4 regions of the Paenibacillus marchantiae genome follow, and region 1 is predicted to be linked to each of the others. Evidence: riboswitches for the same ligand, from Rfam matches in the RefSeq annotation. Region 1 holds a riboswitch; each other region holds the start of a gene.
What was found. Region 1 has a riboswitch for cyclic di-AMP ahead of PTQ21_RS05705 (C40 family peptidase). Riboswitches for the same ligand answer to the same signal wherever they lie in the genome.
Positions count from the first base shown of each region.

Region 2: linked by a shared signal. The riboswitch ahead of PTQ21_RS12100 (HAD family hydrolase) and the one ahead of PTQ21_RS05705 (C40 family peptidase) in region 1 are both predicted to bind cyclic di-AMP.
Region 3: linked by a shared signal. The riboswitch ahead of PTQ21_RS15620 (C40 family peptidase) and the one ahead of PTQ21_RS05705 (C40 family peptidase) in region 1 are both predicted to bind cyclic di-AMP.
Region 4: linked by a shared signal. The riboswitch ahead of PTQ21_RS24035 (3D domain-containing protein) and the one ahead of PTQ21_RS05705 (C40 family peptidase) in region 1 are both predicted to bind cyclic di-AMP.

Region 1 is NZ_CP118270.1:1,253,666-1,257,766, forward strand. It holds gene PTQ21_RS05700 (GNAT family N-acetyltransferase) at 1-310, opposite strand, end outside; gene PTQ21_RS05705 (C40 family peptidase) at 710-1,180, opposite strand; cyclic di-AMP (ydaO/yuaA leader) riboswitch at 1,184-1,321, opposite strand; gene PTQ21_RS05710 (hypothetical protein) at 1,573-2,415, opposite strand; gene PTQ21_RS05715 (M1 family metallopeptidase) at 2,426-4,101, opposite strand, start outside.
Region 2 is NZ_CP118270.1:2,677,023-2,681,123, reverse strand. It holds gene PTQ21_RS12110 (Nramp family divalent metal transporter) at 132-1,427, shown strand; gene PTQ21_RS12105 (HAD family hydrolase) at 1,568-2,260, opposite strand; gene PTQ21_RS12100 (HAD family hydrolase) at 2,426-2,824, opposite strand; cyclic di-AMP (ydaO/yuaA leader) riboswitch at 2,942-3,117, opposite strand; partial or broken gene PTQ21_RS31490 (glutathione peroxidase) at 3,470-3,748, shown strand; gene PTQ21_RS31485 (hypothetical protein) at 3,877-3,975, opposite strand.
Region 3 is NZ_CP118270.1:3,380,222-3,384,322, forward strand. It holds gene PTQ21_RS15605 (hypothetical protein) at 1-108, shown strand, start outside; gene PTQ21_RS15610 (hypothetical protein) at 232-450, shown strand; gene PTQ21_RS15615 (carboxymuconolactone decarboxylase family protein) at 568-897, shown strand; gene PTQ21_RS15620 (C40 family peptidase) at 1,002-1,466, opposite strand; cyclic di-AMP (ydaO/yuaA leader) riboswitch at 1,472-1,603, opposite strand; gene pelA (pectate lyase) at 2,016-2,975, shown strand; tRNA gene PTQ21_RS15630 (tRNA-Leu) at 3,094-3,177, shown strand; gene PTQ21_RS15635 (X2-like carbohydrate binding domain-containing protein) at 3,529-4,101, shown strand, end outside.
Region 4 is NZ_CP118270.1:5,359,086-5,363,186, reverse strand. It holds gene PTQ21_RS24045 (ABC transporter substrate-binding protein/permease) at 1-415, shown strand, start outside; gene PTQ21_RS24040 (amino acid ABC transporter ATP-binding protein) at 402-1,124, shown strand; cyclic di-AMP (ydaO/yuaA leader) riboswitch at 1,410-1,606, shown strand; gene PTQ21_RS24035 (3D domain-containing protein) at 1,609-2,277, shown strand; gene PTQ21_RS24030 (polysaccharide deacetylase family protein) at 2,410-3,198, opposite strand; gene lpdD (prenylated flavin chaperone LpdD) at 3,348-3,692, shown strand; gene PTQ21_RS24020 (PspA/IM30 family protein) at 3,822-4,101, shown strand, end outside.

The sequences.
Region 1 (4,101 bases):
TGGCCGAGACAAAAGCCGTTCCTTGACCATGACCACATCGATCGGGGTGCATGCCAAGTCCGATGCGGGTTACACCTTCAAGAGGGAAGTACTGAGCAAAACCGCAAATCTGCTGATCCTCTCCCAGCACCACCGCATATTGTTCTTTCCGTAGCTTGGGATCGCCGAATTCCACTTCAAGTGCTTTCATCTGCTCCCAGGGCAGCCAGCTATAAATATTATAAGGCGGGTCATACTGCCAATCGCAGATTAGTTCCGCGTGTTCTTCTTGCATGGGCACAACGTGAAACGTCACAGGGGCTTCATCCATACAACTGCACGCTCCTCTCATTGTGAACAAGCTATAATGATTTTGATTTGTCCATATACATATACATATGTCATTCCATATCTAAACTTGTTTTCACTCTACAAAAGAGGCGTTCATTTGGCAAGTCCTCGTTTTTGAAAAAAAGTGAAACAAAAGTTCCGGTAATTTCGTTTATATTATAGTGGGATGGGTAAAAACATTATAAGAGCACGGGCAAAGCAATGAAAAATAGCTTTAAAAAAAGTTAAAATTAGGTTTGATAGCTATCCCGAATATGTTAAGGAAACGAAGCACAAAAAAACCGCCGGATAACATTCCTGCGGAGAATGTACCAGACGGTTCTATTATGCTTCGTTACAGTAAAGTTATTGTTACAGCATGACGTTGCTCGGCTTGTCCCTATTCAATGGCCAATGTCTCATATGCGTCCGTGCTCATAATACGTTTAGCGCCAACATAGCGGTTGGCCCAATAGCTTTCGCTTAATTCGCTAATTGTAACTCCTTTGGAAGAAGAGGAGTGTGCAAACTTCCCATTCCCTACAAAGATCCCTACGTGCGAGACCCCTTTGCCCGTTGTATTGAAGAATACCAGATCACCTGGTCTCATTTCCATCCGGGATACCGAATCACCCATGTCGAATTGTGAACTCGATTGGCGAGCCAGATCAATGCCCAGCTTGTCGAATACATAACTTGTGAATCCAGAGCAGTCAAAGCCGTTAAGCGTTGTTCCTCCGCTTTTGTATGTAGTCCCCATTGCTGAATCAATAACTTGGTCCATTTTCGAATCTGCGAATGCGCTGCCTGCTCCAAGCGATAATGCGAATGTGAGGCTGAGTACAGCTGCGGTTAATTTCTTCTTAAACAAGAGATATACCCCTTCCAATGCCTGCGAGGTTAGCTTAAGGATTCGGTTGAAGGTCCCCTATGATCCCTCTGTTGCAAGATCAATTCACCCATAACTGGTTCCCCCGCTTCCCAGGTGCTAGGAATTTGGCTATGCTAGTTATGCACCTGCGAAATCAAGAAATGACGATTAAATTTTAAGTAGTTACAAATATGAAGGTAAAGATTACAAAGTTGTTACTAAAAACTCACTGCGATTATTGTAACAGAGGTATATCACTTTGGCAACGTTTAACAACAAAATTAACAAAAAAACCTCGACCTTTGACGGGGAAAGGTCGAGGTTTGCTTGTTTAACGGCATTTGAAGAATACAACTTTACATAGAGATGGTAACCGTTTTTAACCGTTCGATTTAATCCTTGACCGAGTTGGACTGCCATAGGCGGAAATGGGCACATATTTTCCACAGGCTCAGCAAGCACCGGGCAAGTGGATACGTTTGTTGTAGGATAAGGCCAGTTAAGCCGGTTAGTAACCATGAAGCTGAAGTAAAGGCGCCAAAGACCAGCAGATGAAGGCCGCCCAGCAGGACAGCAATGCCGATTAGAGTGATGACTTGGCGTAGTGCAATCCATATAGCTTGAAACGTACCACGTGCTCCGCCTTCCCCATCGGGAGCTGAGATACCAAACTGCATGTACAGTAGGACATGATGGATAACCCACCCGTATACAATCCAACCAGCAACATAGGGAATACCAGGCAAGAGCAGATGGAGGGAATGAAAACCTTCCATAAAGATGGAATAGAGCTTTGGCGCGAGCCAATAAGCGGGTAGCAGCAGTAATATAGTCCGAATGGTGTGGAGCAACAGCATCGGTTTCCATAAATTTTTGATACCGCGAATGAATGGAATGCGCTCTTCCGAATGGTTATAATGCTGGAGCGAGTAGAGCAGCCCTGCCTGAATGAGTGGGCTAATCAGAATCCGTATCAGCAGCATAGCCCCTAAAATCCATAAATAGCGGTGAACCTCCGGATTCGTTGTCAGACCGAGTTGGCTCTCCATTTTAAATAAAATCGTACTGAGTTCCCCTGTATCAGGGTCAGGATAACGCAGGAGCAGCGGAACCACAGCTGACTGCACCATCCGATAAAGAAAGTATCCCCATACTAATTGATAGAGAAATAAGAGTGCCGCAATGAACATATGCTGACGGACGAGAAACCAGCCTTCACGTATTTTCGCTTTCACTGTATCCACCTCACCATGACAGACTTCCGAATATGGCTTCTATAATTTTGGTTGCGCTCATGCTCCAGCGGGATTTAGTTGGCTCATCCAGTCCGGCTTTCAGAAAATTGTTCATATGATGGTTCTCCAGCACAATCGTGTATAGCGGATCAGTCATAGCCCAGGAAACAGGGGAAGTATAGGTCAGTTTGTAGGTAATGCGCTCCTCGCTACCATCCCATTCTTTCGTCATGGTTTTCCCATCTTCGAACATAATTCGAACAGGAACCTTCTTATATTCACTCCCTTTTTTCTGCAATGTAACCGATGACTCGTACAACGTTTGGCCGTCTTTCAGGATAGGATTGATTGCGATCTTTTCCACTGCAAAGTCAGCCATGCCATCGCCGTATACATACTGATTAAAATAATCGGTCCAGGATGTACGCGTCACTTGTTCCACGACCTTTTGAAAATCAGACGAAGTAGGGTGTTTGAAGCGGTATTTATTCACATAGGTCGAGAGAATACGCTCCATCGTTTTAGCACCAACCTGTTGTTCTATTCCAAGTAATACAAGCTTGCCTCGTGTGTATACGTTTGCTGCATATTGATTCTGGGAATCAAACTTCCAGGAGTCCTGTGTCAGTGAAGCTGGAGAAGTAATGAGACCAGCTTGTACGGGCAGATTCGGGATAAGTCCGTATTCCTGTTCCATTACTTTGTCTTCTGCATAGGAGGTGAATCCTTCGTCCAGCCAAGCCTCTTCAAATTCATTACTCGCGACCATGCCGTAAAAATACTGATGCCCAATCTCGTGCACAACCGTGCGTTCCAGATCGTAGCCAGGAGCAGAATCATCTGCACCGAAGGCGGTGACCAAGGTAGGGTATTCCATTCCCCCTGCGCCATTCCCTGATTTGGGCGGGACAACGATGGACAGTGTGGAATACGGATAAGGGCCAAACCACTTGCTATAATTGGATAGCGCTGCTTTGGCGGCGTAGAAATAACGTTCCTTCAGATCCTCATGAGCAGGGTCGAGATACAGCTTGATTCTTACGCCTGGCACATTGGGAGCAGAGAAGGGTTCTTCTGCATAAACAAAATCAGGAGAGGCTGACCAGGCAAAATCATGCACATCATCGGCATAGAACTGATATACTTTTTCGCCGTTCTTCACAACCGCTTGCTGGGTTGGGAATCCAGTAGCAGCTACTTTGTATGTTTCCGGTACCCGAATACGCACACTATAGATACCAAAATCGGCGTAAAACTCTGAATTACCGTGATACTGATGCAGATTCCAGCCTTCGGTCGTCCGACCTCGTGTGCCTACTGGCTCATATACGCTAAGTTTAGGGAACCACTGACCTGCCATAACGAAATTATCTGCTGTTCCCATGCGGGCAAAAATTTTCGGTAGCTTGACCTCAAATCGGGTGTGAAGCGTGATGCTTTCACCGCCTTTAACGGGTTTGGGCAGCCGTACCTTAATGAGGCTAGTATCTTTCATGTTTCCGTCATCCGGTTGCACATACTGCATCCGATGTAAGAGAGAAAGCCCATCCTCTGTTTTCATTTCTGTAATATGCATGGAACCGTAACCGTTCGTGGGCATGACATCACCTCGAAGTTTCCCTCCGGATTCTTTCATAAAAGTGGTGTCGGCAGAAGAGAAGGCATTGGGATACATGTGAAAATAAA
Region 2 (4,101 bases), 1.4 Mb from region 1:
GTTCCAATTTAATCAAAGGAATGACACCGTTCCTCTTCATATAGAATATCAATACTTCAAAGTCGGGTGATTATATTATGAGTAAAAAAAATCCGTTCACCACTCCTTCAAATGAGCCATTGGCTGCGGGCATGGCCCCATCTCTCGGGGAAGCCCACAGCTCCATGAAGGTGCCTCAAAACGCTGCTTGGTGGAAAAAGTTCCTTGCTTTTGTTGGACCGGGTTACCTCGTTGCCGTTGGATATATGGATCCTGGGAACTGGGCAACGGATATTGCGGGTGGTTCACAATTCGGTTATACGTTATTGTCCGTTATTCTGATTTCGAACTTAATGGCAGTTGTGTTACAGTCTCTCGCTGGCAAGCTCGGGATTGTCACAGGACGGGATTTGGCGCAAGCCTGCCGCGAACGATTCAGCATGCCTGTTGTGATCGTATTATGGATTTTGTGTGAGCTTGCGATTGCAGCCACTGACCTTGCCGAGGTTATTGGTTCAGCCATCGCGCTCAAGCTGCTGTTCAACATCCCCATGTTATACGGCGTCATTATTACCGCTGTCGATGTACTGGTCATTCTTTTGCTGCAAAATAAAGGCTTTCGCGCATTGGAATCCCTCGTAATTGTACTAATGGCTACCATCGCCCTCTGCTTCGGGATTGACCTGTTTCTCGCTAAACCAGATATGGGTGGCGTCATGCATGGTTTCGTACCGAATGTCGAGATTTTGCAAAATCCGGCTATGCTCTACATCGCCATCGGGATTATCGGTGCAACCGTCATGCCCCATAATCTGTATCTGCATTCTTCCATTGTGCAGACCCGTCAGATTGAACAGACGCCAAAAGGAAAAAAAGAAGCGATTCTGTATTCCACCATGGATTCAACCATCGCTTTAACGCTAGCTCTGTTCATTAATGCAGCCATCCTGATTGTGTCTGCTGCCGTGTTTCATAGTGCGGGTATGACCCAGGTGGCGGAAATTACAGATGCTTACCATCTGTTGACACCTCTGCTGGGAACCACCATCGCTAGCATCCTGTTCGGTGTAGCCCTGCTGGCTTCAGGCCAAAACTCAACACTCACCGGCACGTTGTCCGGACAGATTGTAATGGAAGGCTTCCTGAACATTCGTATTCCAGCGTGGCTTCGTCGACTGGTTACACGTCTGATCGCTATCATCCCGGCCGTCATCGTAACAGCCATTGCTGGAGAGCACGGAACAGAAGAACTGTTGATTCTTAGCCAGGTTGTGCTGTCTCTGCAGCTACCCTTTGCCGTCATTCCGCTGGTAATGTTTACGAGTGACAAAAAAAGCATGGGGGCTTTTGCCAACAAGCTGTGGCTCAAAATCATCTCCTGGATCATTGCCGGAGTTATCGTTGTCCTGAATGTGTATCTGATTATCCAGACCATTCTGTTGTTCTAGGTTAAACGGAATTACGCCGTATTTTGTCTAACTCAAAAAGGCTGATCAACTCAAGTAACGTACCCCTTGAGACGATCAGCCTTTTATATGTTAGAGCAGCAGCCTAATTATACCGAATAGTTCATAAATACTGCTCTTATTTAGTTGTCTGAATTTTGAGTTACCATTAACAAAGGAAGAAGTTCCTCCAGTGATTCAATAGTCCAGTCTGGACGCTCTGCATCCGCAAGCTCCGGCTGGAATCTGCCATAACCCTGCAAAATCCGGATCGTGTGCATACCCAGCTTCTTAGCCGGAATAATATCATTATCAATCCTGTCGCCGATCATGACCGCTTCCTCAGGTTTGCATCCCGCCTGTTTCAACGCTACAGCATACAATTCAGGATCAGGCTTGGACACTCCTTCTTCAGCCGAACAGGCCAGCACATCCACATACTTGCGCAAGCCGTAGCTATCCAGCCGATTTTCCGTCCCCGGACTCTGATTGGCAATGATACCAATCTTATAGTTTTGCGACAACGTCTGGAGAACAGCGTCGGCTGACGCGAAGGGGCGCTCAAGCTCTTTGCGGAACTTCAGCTTCTCCTGTATCTGTTCCCGGTGCCCCTCGTCGCTGATAAGGGTACGAATAGCCAATTTCATCGGCCATTGCTCGTAATTTCGGTAGGAGGCGGCAAATATATCTCGCACCGTCTGCATCTCCACCTGATAACCAAGCGCACAAGCTTCACGAACGAACTGACCGATAATATCATCTACCGGCTCCCATTCGTCCACGAGCGTATCCCCCACATCAAAGAACAACCATTGTATTCCACGTACATCCGGCACGCCTATTCCTCCTCGTTAGCCACAGGAAATCCATATCCCTATTTCCCAAACCATAAAAAAGAAGACCCACCAACATGCATGAGTCTCCTCAAGTTTCCGTTTATTTATGATTTCAATTATAACAGGCAGCTGACACTGGATCAATCACAGGAATAGTACTAGCCACTAGCCATTCAGTAGAAACCCAACTTCCCCATTCAAGGAATATACAATACGGTCTGCTCCCATTCCCCGATAGATCCCTTTGGGGTGGCTTTGTTCCGTAATGACACACAGGGACTTGGATGTCCAGGAGCGGCAGATCTGTAAATATCGACAGGTCAGGTTTAGGCTATTTTCAAAAATAAAAACATTGCCGACACTACCTTGCGGCAAAAACCATTTCTGAGCAGCAGCTGTGTTCATGCGAATGACATGCTCCACACCGATTCTCCGGAGCCTGCGCTCTTCCCCTGCACTGTTGGTCAGAACGGCAAACGGCATTTTTTTGTACATCAGCAATTTGATAAATTTACGTCCTGCTTCATTTGGAGCAGTCACTAAGATCATCTCTTTATCCATCATTCGTTCCTCCCTTGGCGTGAAAAGACAACAAAAAAGAAGCGTGGGGGACCAAGGCCTCCCGGACGCTTCTTCAATAATCCATAGCAAAAAGACACTATGAACCAGCGTACGGCTTGTTGCCTCTCCCTTTAACGCTTACGAGGTTAGCTGACGGATTCGGGCGCGAGAGTCGCCCTATTTCCGGCTGTCACCGGAAAATTCACCCCATGGATGCCTACTGTCCTGGACAGTTCATCCTGTTGGTTCCCCCGTTTCCCACCCATGAATGAATGGAAACTCAGCGATTAAAACATCGTTCTTTTATAATCATTAATCAGAGCGATATTATCGTTTGTTTCGTTTTTCATGTAAAATTTAATTTAAATTGGAATTACGATATGAATCATACACCCGTGCCATATTGGTGTAAAGTCTGCGCAGATCACCGAATCGACGGATTTTTGCCATTTCACATCAATAATAGCGCTTACAACGTATCCATTCTCTACCCATCTCATCAAAGCTCTCTAATTCTCTCTTTAGCGAAATTCAGGTAGCAAATCAGTCACAGATCATACACGACAGCTTCAAATTGAGTTAAAAAAGCAATATTAATTTTGCATTATTTAATTGTAATCAATATAATAGAAGAAAGAAGAATATGAAATGGAGGCGATTTTCATGTCAGTCTACGACTACAAAGTAAACACCCTTCGCGGTCAGGAAGTTGAAATGTCCAACTATCGTGACAAAGTACTGCTTATCGTGAATACAGCAAGCCAATGCGGCCTCACACCTCAATTCAAAGGTCTGCAAGAGCTTCAGGATAAGTTTAAAGACTCCCCATTCGAAGTTCTTGGTTTTCCAAGCAACCAGTTTGCACAGGAAAAAGGCTCTTCTGATGATATTGCCGAGTTCTGCCAGATGAACTATGGTGTTAGCTTCCCGATGTTTGAGAAGATCGATGTGAATGGTTCAAGCGCTCACCCTCTTTTCCAGCACCTTACCAAAGAAGCGCCAGGCGTACTCGGCTCCAAAGCCATTAAATGGAACTTCACCAAATTCCTTGTGGATCAGAACGGACGTGTTCTGAAACGGTATGCTCCCAAAACAACACCTGATAAAATTGAAGCGGACATCAAAGAATTGCTTAAATAACAAGTAAAGGCCATCCGACCCAGCAGACAGAATGAGCATGCATTCAGGGGAAACGGGTGACCTTTTTTTTGTCTGGCCCATCTGTACTGTAAATAAAACAAAAAAAGAAGAAGCTTCCCATACGGGAAGCTTCTTCTTTA
Region 3 (4,101 bases), 2.1 Mb from region 1:
CAATTTACACCGCATCAAGTGGAGTACCTTGAAGAACGTGTGATGTCCGCCAAAGTGCTTGATTTTTGGTTTGAGAAGAACGACAGCAAAGAGCACGCGCAGCGGTAACTTTCAGTCGGGACATACTTTCGAATGACATGACAGTCCAATACAGTCACGTGAGACCTAAATGACTTTTCATTTAGGTCTCTTTTTGTAAATAATTTTTTTGGGAAAGTAGGCGCCATAAATATGATCAGTGATGCACAATTGGATGCACTGCGTTTATCGGGTGAAAAAGTAAGGGTAGTACGGGACGAGATTCAGTCCAATGATGTGACAGGTATTGTAGTGGCTTGGGACGGGGAGCAGGTACTCATTCGCCGTCAGAATCGTCGTGTGGTCAAGCTTGATCGGAATTACCGATATCAATTGTTCAGCGAACCACGCGAGAGCCTGCTCGAAGAATAGGACATGCCTATTTAGGTTCATTTACCATGGATGTTTTGGCATAATTACACCTCTCGGGAGAGAAGATAGGTACAGTGAGAGCTTGTAACATATCAGCCGAGAGGATGTGCGGTAACCATGACACTGATGAATGATAAGGTTCATGCCTATAAAGATCAGATTGGTGAATTAAGCGATGTGCTACCAGCAGTGGTGAAGTCTTATCATGAGTTCACTGGAGAATGCTTTCAGGCAGGGGCGATTGATGCCAAGACCAAACAGCTGATTGCGCTGGGTATTGGACTGTTTGCGAACAATGAGGTATGTACGTTTTACCATGTGGAAGAGGCACGTGCCAAAGGAGCGACCGATCAGGAGATTATGGAGACGGTTGCTGTGGCTGGAGCGGTAGGCGGAGGCCATGCGCTGTCTCAGGGTGCAATGAGAGTACAGAAGGCTTTACATTAAGTATAGAAGTCTACAGCACACCGGATTTGTAAACAAAAGCCCCAAACAAAGAGGAGGTCCCGGATTCACCCGGAGCCTCCTCTTTGCACTATATCAAATCAAACTTATATTTTGCCCAGCATTTTGTTATACATAAATTGTCCTGTTACCCGGCGTGCTGTTACGTAACGATCGTTGAAGTAAGGATTGGATAATTGTGTGATGCTGACACCCTTGCTGCTTGAAGCATGAGCGAACTGTCCGCCCCCAATATATACACCTGTATGTGAAATGCCATTGCCCATCGTATTAAAGAATACCATGTCACCAGTACGCAGATTAGCTTTGGATACCGGAGTTCCGGCCTTAGCTTGTTGCTGGGAAGTGCGTGGTAATTCAATGCTATATTTGTTGAAAATATATCTCATAAATCCAGAGCAATCAAATCCGGCCATTGTTGTGCCACCCCATTTGTAAGGTATGCCTGTCATGTTGTTAACGACGGTGTTGATACTGCTTGCCTCTGTGCTTGCTGCACCGGATGTAAATAGAACTGCTGCTCCAAAAATGGAGATGATAAGCTTTTTCAAAATTTTTGTTCTCCCTTCGATGCCTACGGAGTTAGCTAAGGGTTCGGTAGAAGGTTCCCTATATTTCCTATGTATAAGAATAATTCACCCAAAATGGTTCCCCCGTTTTCAAACATGAAACTCGGCAAATGAATAATTAAGTTTTTGTAACCTTTTGAAACTATATTGCATAAATGCGAAAATGTCAAACCGATTTTGAACACTTCTTATCATCTCAATGTTAACGGAATTATCGCTATTTATGTAGAAATAACTCGAATATTGGGTTTTAATAGATGACAAAAAAGTAACTACTGTTTCAAATGGAGAAAAATTGGATAATTTATTGGCTTTCTCACATTTCGATTAGACGATACCTATAGGTTAAGACAAAGAATTTGTTACATATTGTTGCAATTATTGACAAAATTCATTGTTTTGCATAGAATTCTTTTTGTATAATCCACTTATTGGATGAAAAGAAATAATTTGGGTTTAAAACAAATATAAGGAGGGTAGACGCTCAAGGAAAACAGTTTGCAGAAAATGAATTGGGGAGTGTTCTAAACGATGTTGAAGGCACAAGCAAGGTTTGCATCTTTGGTAATGGCATGTACAATGATTTTCTCTGTTGTCGGAATGGTATTTCAGCCTGCTGCTAAGGTATCTGCTGCAGACGCATCTGGAACGACAGCAAGTATCTCAGATATTTTGAAGAATCAACGTCCTGACGGGGGATGGAAGAAGGATTACAAAGAAACAAGTGGTGAGTGGGCCAAATCTACGATTGATAATAAAGCTACATACTCAGAAATTAGAAGATTAGCCAAGGAATTTAAAAAGACAAATGATCCGCGATATTCGGCTGCTGCCATCAAAGGAATCAACTTTTTGTTAAATATGCAGTACTCCAATGGAGGATGGCCACAAGTATACCAGAGCTCAGGCTATCACAAACACATTACCTTCAACGACGATGCCATGATTAATGTCATGTACATGCTGGATGAAGTAGGTGCACGTAAAGGTGATTTCTCATTCATCGACAGCTCTCTTGCGGATCGCAGTAAAAAATCAGTTGCCAAAGGTGTAGATGCTATTCTCAATACACAGGTTGTAGCAAATGGTAAACTGACTGCATGGGGACAGCAGCATGATTCCAGCTCCCTAAAACCTGCAGGAGCAAGGATATATGAAGTGCCTTCTCTAAGTGCTGGAGAGAGCAGTACGATTGTAAAGTTTTTGAAAACAAGACCGTCGAACTCGAAAATTAAGGTTTCCATTCAAGCGGCAGAAGCCTGGTTCAACAACGTGAAAATTACAGGATACAAGTATGTCAGAGAAAACGGAGATAGCAAACTCGTAGCTGATTCAGGTGCATCGCCAATTTGGGCACGTTTTTACGAAATTGGAACGGATAAACCGATCTTCGTAGGACGTGATGGGGTTGTGAAATACAAACTCAGCGATATCGATAAGGAAAGAAGAGGCGGGTATGCCTGGTATGGCAACTGGCCTTCAAAGATATAATTTATAAAAAGCTTTATCATTGAAGGCGAAATTATATTTTTTTTGTTGACACTAATTACCTGCACATGTTATATTATCTCTTGTCGCCGCGATATAATTTCTCGGAGATAAGACATACGCGGTCGTGGCGGAATTGGCAGACGCGCACGGTTCAGGTCCGTGTGGGCTAACCCCCGTGGAGGTTCGAGTCCTCTCGACCGCATCATATGTAACACGAAAAAGGTTCCTAGAATGGCATTGCTGCCACTCTAGGAACCTTTTTTATTTGTTTACAGATTTTGATCTTTGCTTTTCCTGATTCTTTTCAACCCATTCCCTCGGCTTGAGCAAAAATGAAGTTTCCATTTGTTTATTTATCCATTAATGGAAATATGTTTGTTCTGCGACGGTTTGCCCCTATATTTCAGGTTAATTGTACGTAAAATACCGAATTGTACCTATCTTGGGAATGCCTCATCCACTATTCTCTTCTCGTGTGGAAGCGCTATCAACAGGAATTTGAATGACCAAATTCAGAGGGGGTAGGGATAATTTGAAACGAATCGGAAAAAGGATGGCAATGTGTTTCATGGTATTTATGATTGCGGCGGTGCAGTTCGGGATTATGGGAACGACAGGTAATGTGGCACAAGCAGCAGATAAGAGTCTGGCCCAAAAGCCGTATATGGGTTGGAGCAGTTACAGCATGCAGGTATATGACGGGCCGGGTAACTGGACATCGGCCGAGAGTATAAAGAAGCAATCGGACGCCATGCGTGAGAAGCTTCAAGCCCATGGATATGAATACATTAATATTGATGCTGGCTGGAACGGTGACGAAGATGAATACGGCCGTCCTATTCCGAGTACTGTTCTTTATCCAAATGGATTTCAGGAGGTCATTGATTACGTCCATAATAACGGACAGAAGATCGGAATCTATCTGATTCCGGGATTATCAATCACCGCCTATGATAAAAATCTTGAGGTTTATGGGTCGGGCGGGGCATGTCGTATGCAAGATATTGCAGTAAAACCGCTCGTTGTTATGGATGCTTGGGATTCGTACACGTACAAAATTGATTTTTCGAACCCTTGCTCACAGAAGTACATTGACTCCATCGCGGATCTTCTTGGCGAGTGGGGT
Region 4 (4,101 bases), 2.9 Mb from region 1:
TAATTTCACGCCGCTTCAGGCGGGGATTATCACACTATCCATTAATAGTGGTGCCTATCTTGCCGAGATTTTCCGCGCTGGTATACAGGGTGTGGATCGAGGCCAGTTGGAAGCAGCTCGTTCCCTGGGAATGGGTAGAGGTGCGGCAATGCGCTTCATTGTGCTTCCACAAGCGTTCAAAGCGGTGTTGCCGGCGATCGGTAATGAATTCGTGACCATTATCAAGGAATCCTCCATCATCTCGGTTATTGGTATGGTGGACATTATGTACCAGGCAAGTGTAGTCAAAAACATTACGTACCAAGGAATGAATCCATTCCTGATTGCAGCGGCCATTTACTTTGTGCTGACGTTCATTTTGTCCAAGCTGCTGGGTCGACTGGAAAGGAAGTTGAGTGCAAGTGATAGACGTTAGACAATTACACAAATCATATGGAAATAACGATGTGCTCAAGGGCATTAACGTAACAATTGGCAAAGGCGAGGTTGTCGTGGTCATCGGTCCGTCCGGATCGGGAAAAAGTACCTTTTTGCGCTGCCTAAACCTGCTGGAGCAGCCAACTTCCGGCGAAATTAATTTTGAAGGAGTTTCGATCACTGACCCTAAACACAACATTAATGCAACTCGTGAAAAAATGGGGATGGTATTCCAGCATTTCAATCTGTTCCCGCACAAAACGGTGCAGCAGAACATTACGATTGCTCCCATTAAAGTGAAAAAACAATCTGCACAGGAAGCGGAACAAATCTGCGCAGATTTGCTGAAGACGGTTGGCCTGTCTGACAAAAAAGACACTTATCCTAATCAGCTGTCCGGAGGACAGAAACAACGGATAGCTATTGCAAGAGCGCTTGCGATGCAGCCGCATGTCATGCTGTTTGACGAGCCTACTTCAGCACTGGACCCTGAAATGGTCGGTGAAGTACTGGATGTCATGAAGCGGCTTGCAGAGGGCGGCATGACCATGGTTATTGTAACGCATGAGATGGGCTTCGCACGCGAAGTAGGGGACCGCATCCTGTTCATGGATGGTGGGGTTATTGTAGAAGAAGGAACACCTGCTGAAGTGTTTGGTGAGCCTAAGCATGCACGTACACGTGACTTCCTTGCTAAAGTGCTCTAATACATCCAAGTCATCATTAGGATGAATTGGATGAAAATGCAAAATATATACTGTGGATGAGAATTCTTATTCCCTCATAGATCCCTGTCGGCGACCTGTCGGCAGGGATTGTTTTGTTGCGTGTGAATACGCACGGATTTACATAAAAAGTAACGTTTCTGTCATCAACGATATAAGCTCAAATAGACATTTTTTTGAAAAAGTCGCTTGAATTCAGCAAAAATATTGAAGTGAATTAGCCAGATGGTAACATTTACTACGACTCTTGGTTACAAAGTTGTGATATATTTGTTCCTGCCGAAACTTCCGGAGTTGGGAGTGTGGGGGATGTAACGATGCAGAGTGTGCTTGGGGAAGAATCATTTGCACACGGCTTGGGGTGAATTAGGGCTACATAAATTATTAATGTAATTGAACCTATAGGGTGGTTTCCTCCATCCGAATCCGACAACTAACTTCGCAGGCATAATGAGGGAGGAAGACCATGATTAACAAGAAACGTATAGCCAAAACAGCAACAGCTTTGCTGACAGCAGCAATGCTCATTCAGGCCGTTCCGGCTCATGCTGATTCAGTTCATGTGGCCAAAGAGGGGGATACCTTCTACACCTTATCCAAACAATATGGAGTTGGACTTAACGCTCTTATTAAAGCTAACAATGACATTTCAGCTTACAACATTTATGGTGGTTTGAAAATTACGATCCCTGGTAAAACAACGAACACAGCTTCTGCTGCAGCAGCTAAAACGGAGGCCAAAACGGTAACTGCCGCAAGCCTTGACGTTAATGCAGATAGTAAAGTTGTACAAGCCTGGGGTAAAACGTTTGATTACAGCAAAGCTGTCGACGTCAAAGCAACAGCATACTCCGCAGACGCTTCCGAAAATGGAGGATGGGGTGCCGTGGATTACTTCGGTAATCCGCTTGAATTGGGTACCATTGCAGTAGACCCAAGTATCATTCCATTGGGTACAAAGGTACTGGTGACAGGTCATACACATCCCGGACTGCCAAAACAGGCATTTGTCGCAACGGCTCGTGATGTGGGTAGTGCCATTAAAGGTCACAAGATCGATATCTTTATTCCTGGCAGCAAGCAATCCGTGAGCACATTTGGTATTCAGGATGTTGAACTTTACATTTTGAAATAAAATCAAAGCGTAGCTGCACATCATCATATGTGACTCCAACTAAATCTAAATTAAACAATAAAGGGTGTTCTCCAATCACAATAATGTGATGGAAGAACACCCTTTTGAATATCCAACTTCAGGGATCTTGACCTATTTACCCTTTGGCAGTTCCAGCATTTCGTCCAAAGTCACCAGCTCGTACCCGCGGTTTCGCAATTCCTCGATAACTTCAGGCAACGCCTCGATGGTACCACTCAGCTTCGATCCGACACCGCCTCCTGCATGTTGCAGAACAATGGAACCTGGTTTAACGGCCGACAGGATGTTTTGTTTGACTTCCTCTTTGGAGAGGCCCTTCCAGTCCAGGGAATCGACGTTCCAATTCACAATGCTGTAATGTTGTTTGGCCGCCCATTGCAGCTGTTGCTCATTAATGTCGCCATAAGGTGGACGAATCATTTTGGGCGTGTACCCCGCCAGATTCCGAATAATATCCCCGGTATGTAAGATTTGTTTGCGAAATGCATTCATGGACAGCTTACTGAACTCCGGGTGATTGTAGCTGTGATTGCCAACAATATGCCCTTCCTTTACCATGCGTTTCACTAAATCCGGATGTTTCTCAGCGCGATGTCCCACAATGAAAAACGTAGCCCGCACCTTGTATTTTTTTAGAATATCCAACACCTGCGGGGTGAACCGTGGATCAGGTACGTCATCAAAAGTCAGTGCGACCTTTTTTGTCGAGGGGCCATTTGTTTTGAATGTATCCGCATATTTCTGTCTGAGCTGTCCCAGAGTCAACTGTTCTTCTTCAGAAGAATCAGACTTCGAAGCAGGTTCGGTTTGCGGGCTTGAAGAAGCCCATAACTGAGCAGGAGCGTAACTTCCTCCCAGAAGAATGACCATGATGGATAACATTATGAGGCGTATACGCATGTTAGTGCCTCCTTTTCCCAAATTGCGTTCTCTTTGGTATGCCCGGGGCCATCCGTATTTATGCATAATGTGAGATGTTTCATTGCTGATTTATCAAATCGGAGCCATAATTCCACCATATATATATAGAAAAGGACAGGTGGATCAGGATGAGTACATACGACTTAAATTCCGTTCGTTTACAGGTGATTGAGGCAGGGGAAGACAAGGTGTTTATGGTAACTGGAGGCAGATCACATATTGGAGCAGTAGCGACATTTTATCCGGACCGTGAGCGGGTAAGCGGGGCTACGATGCATATTCCGGGGCATAAAGAGCAAGAGCTGTGTGAAAGGCTCGCACGTAAGGCTGCCCTACATTTAAAAGTAACCGTGACCGTGATTATGGGGATTCACTTTGATGCAATTACGCGCATGCAGATTGATGAGATTGTGCAGACTGCAGAGAAGCTGCTTGATGAAGAGCTGTGCCAAACTAGTCAACTGATTCAATAGTTCGATGGACGCTAAGTAGGCTAAAATCGTTTTTTATGATTTTTTTTGTTAAAATTGAAACGAGTAGAACATTGCCACGTATGTATGTTTATATACAAGGATGAACTATCGACTAGGAGGAATACCATAATGTCCATTTTCAAACGATTGCGCGATTTAACGATGTCTAACATTAACTCTATTATTGACAAGGCAGAAGATCCGATCAAGATGACGGATCAATATATCCGAGATATGCAGGAAGATCTGGAAGATGCGGAGAAAGCTGTTGCTGCACAGATCGCTATTGAGAAGAAATTCAAGCAGCTGTTCGAAGAACAGGAAGCTCTCGTGAAGAAACGTGAGGAGCAAGCACATACAGCAGCGCGTGCACAGAATATGGATTTGGCTCGTCGGGCACTGGAAGAGA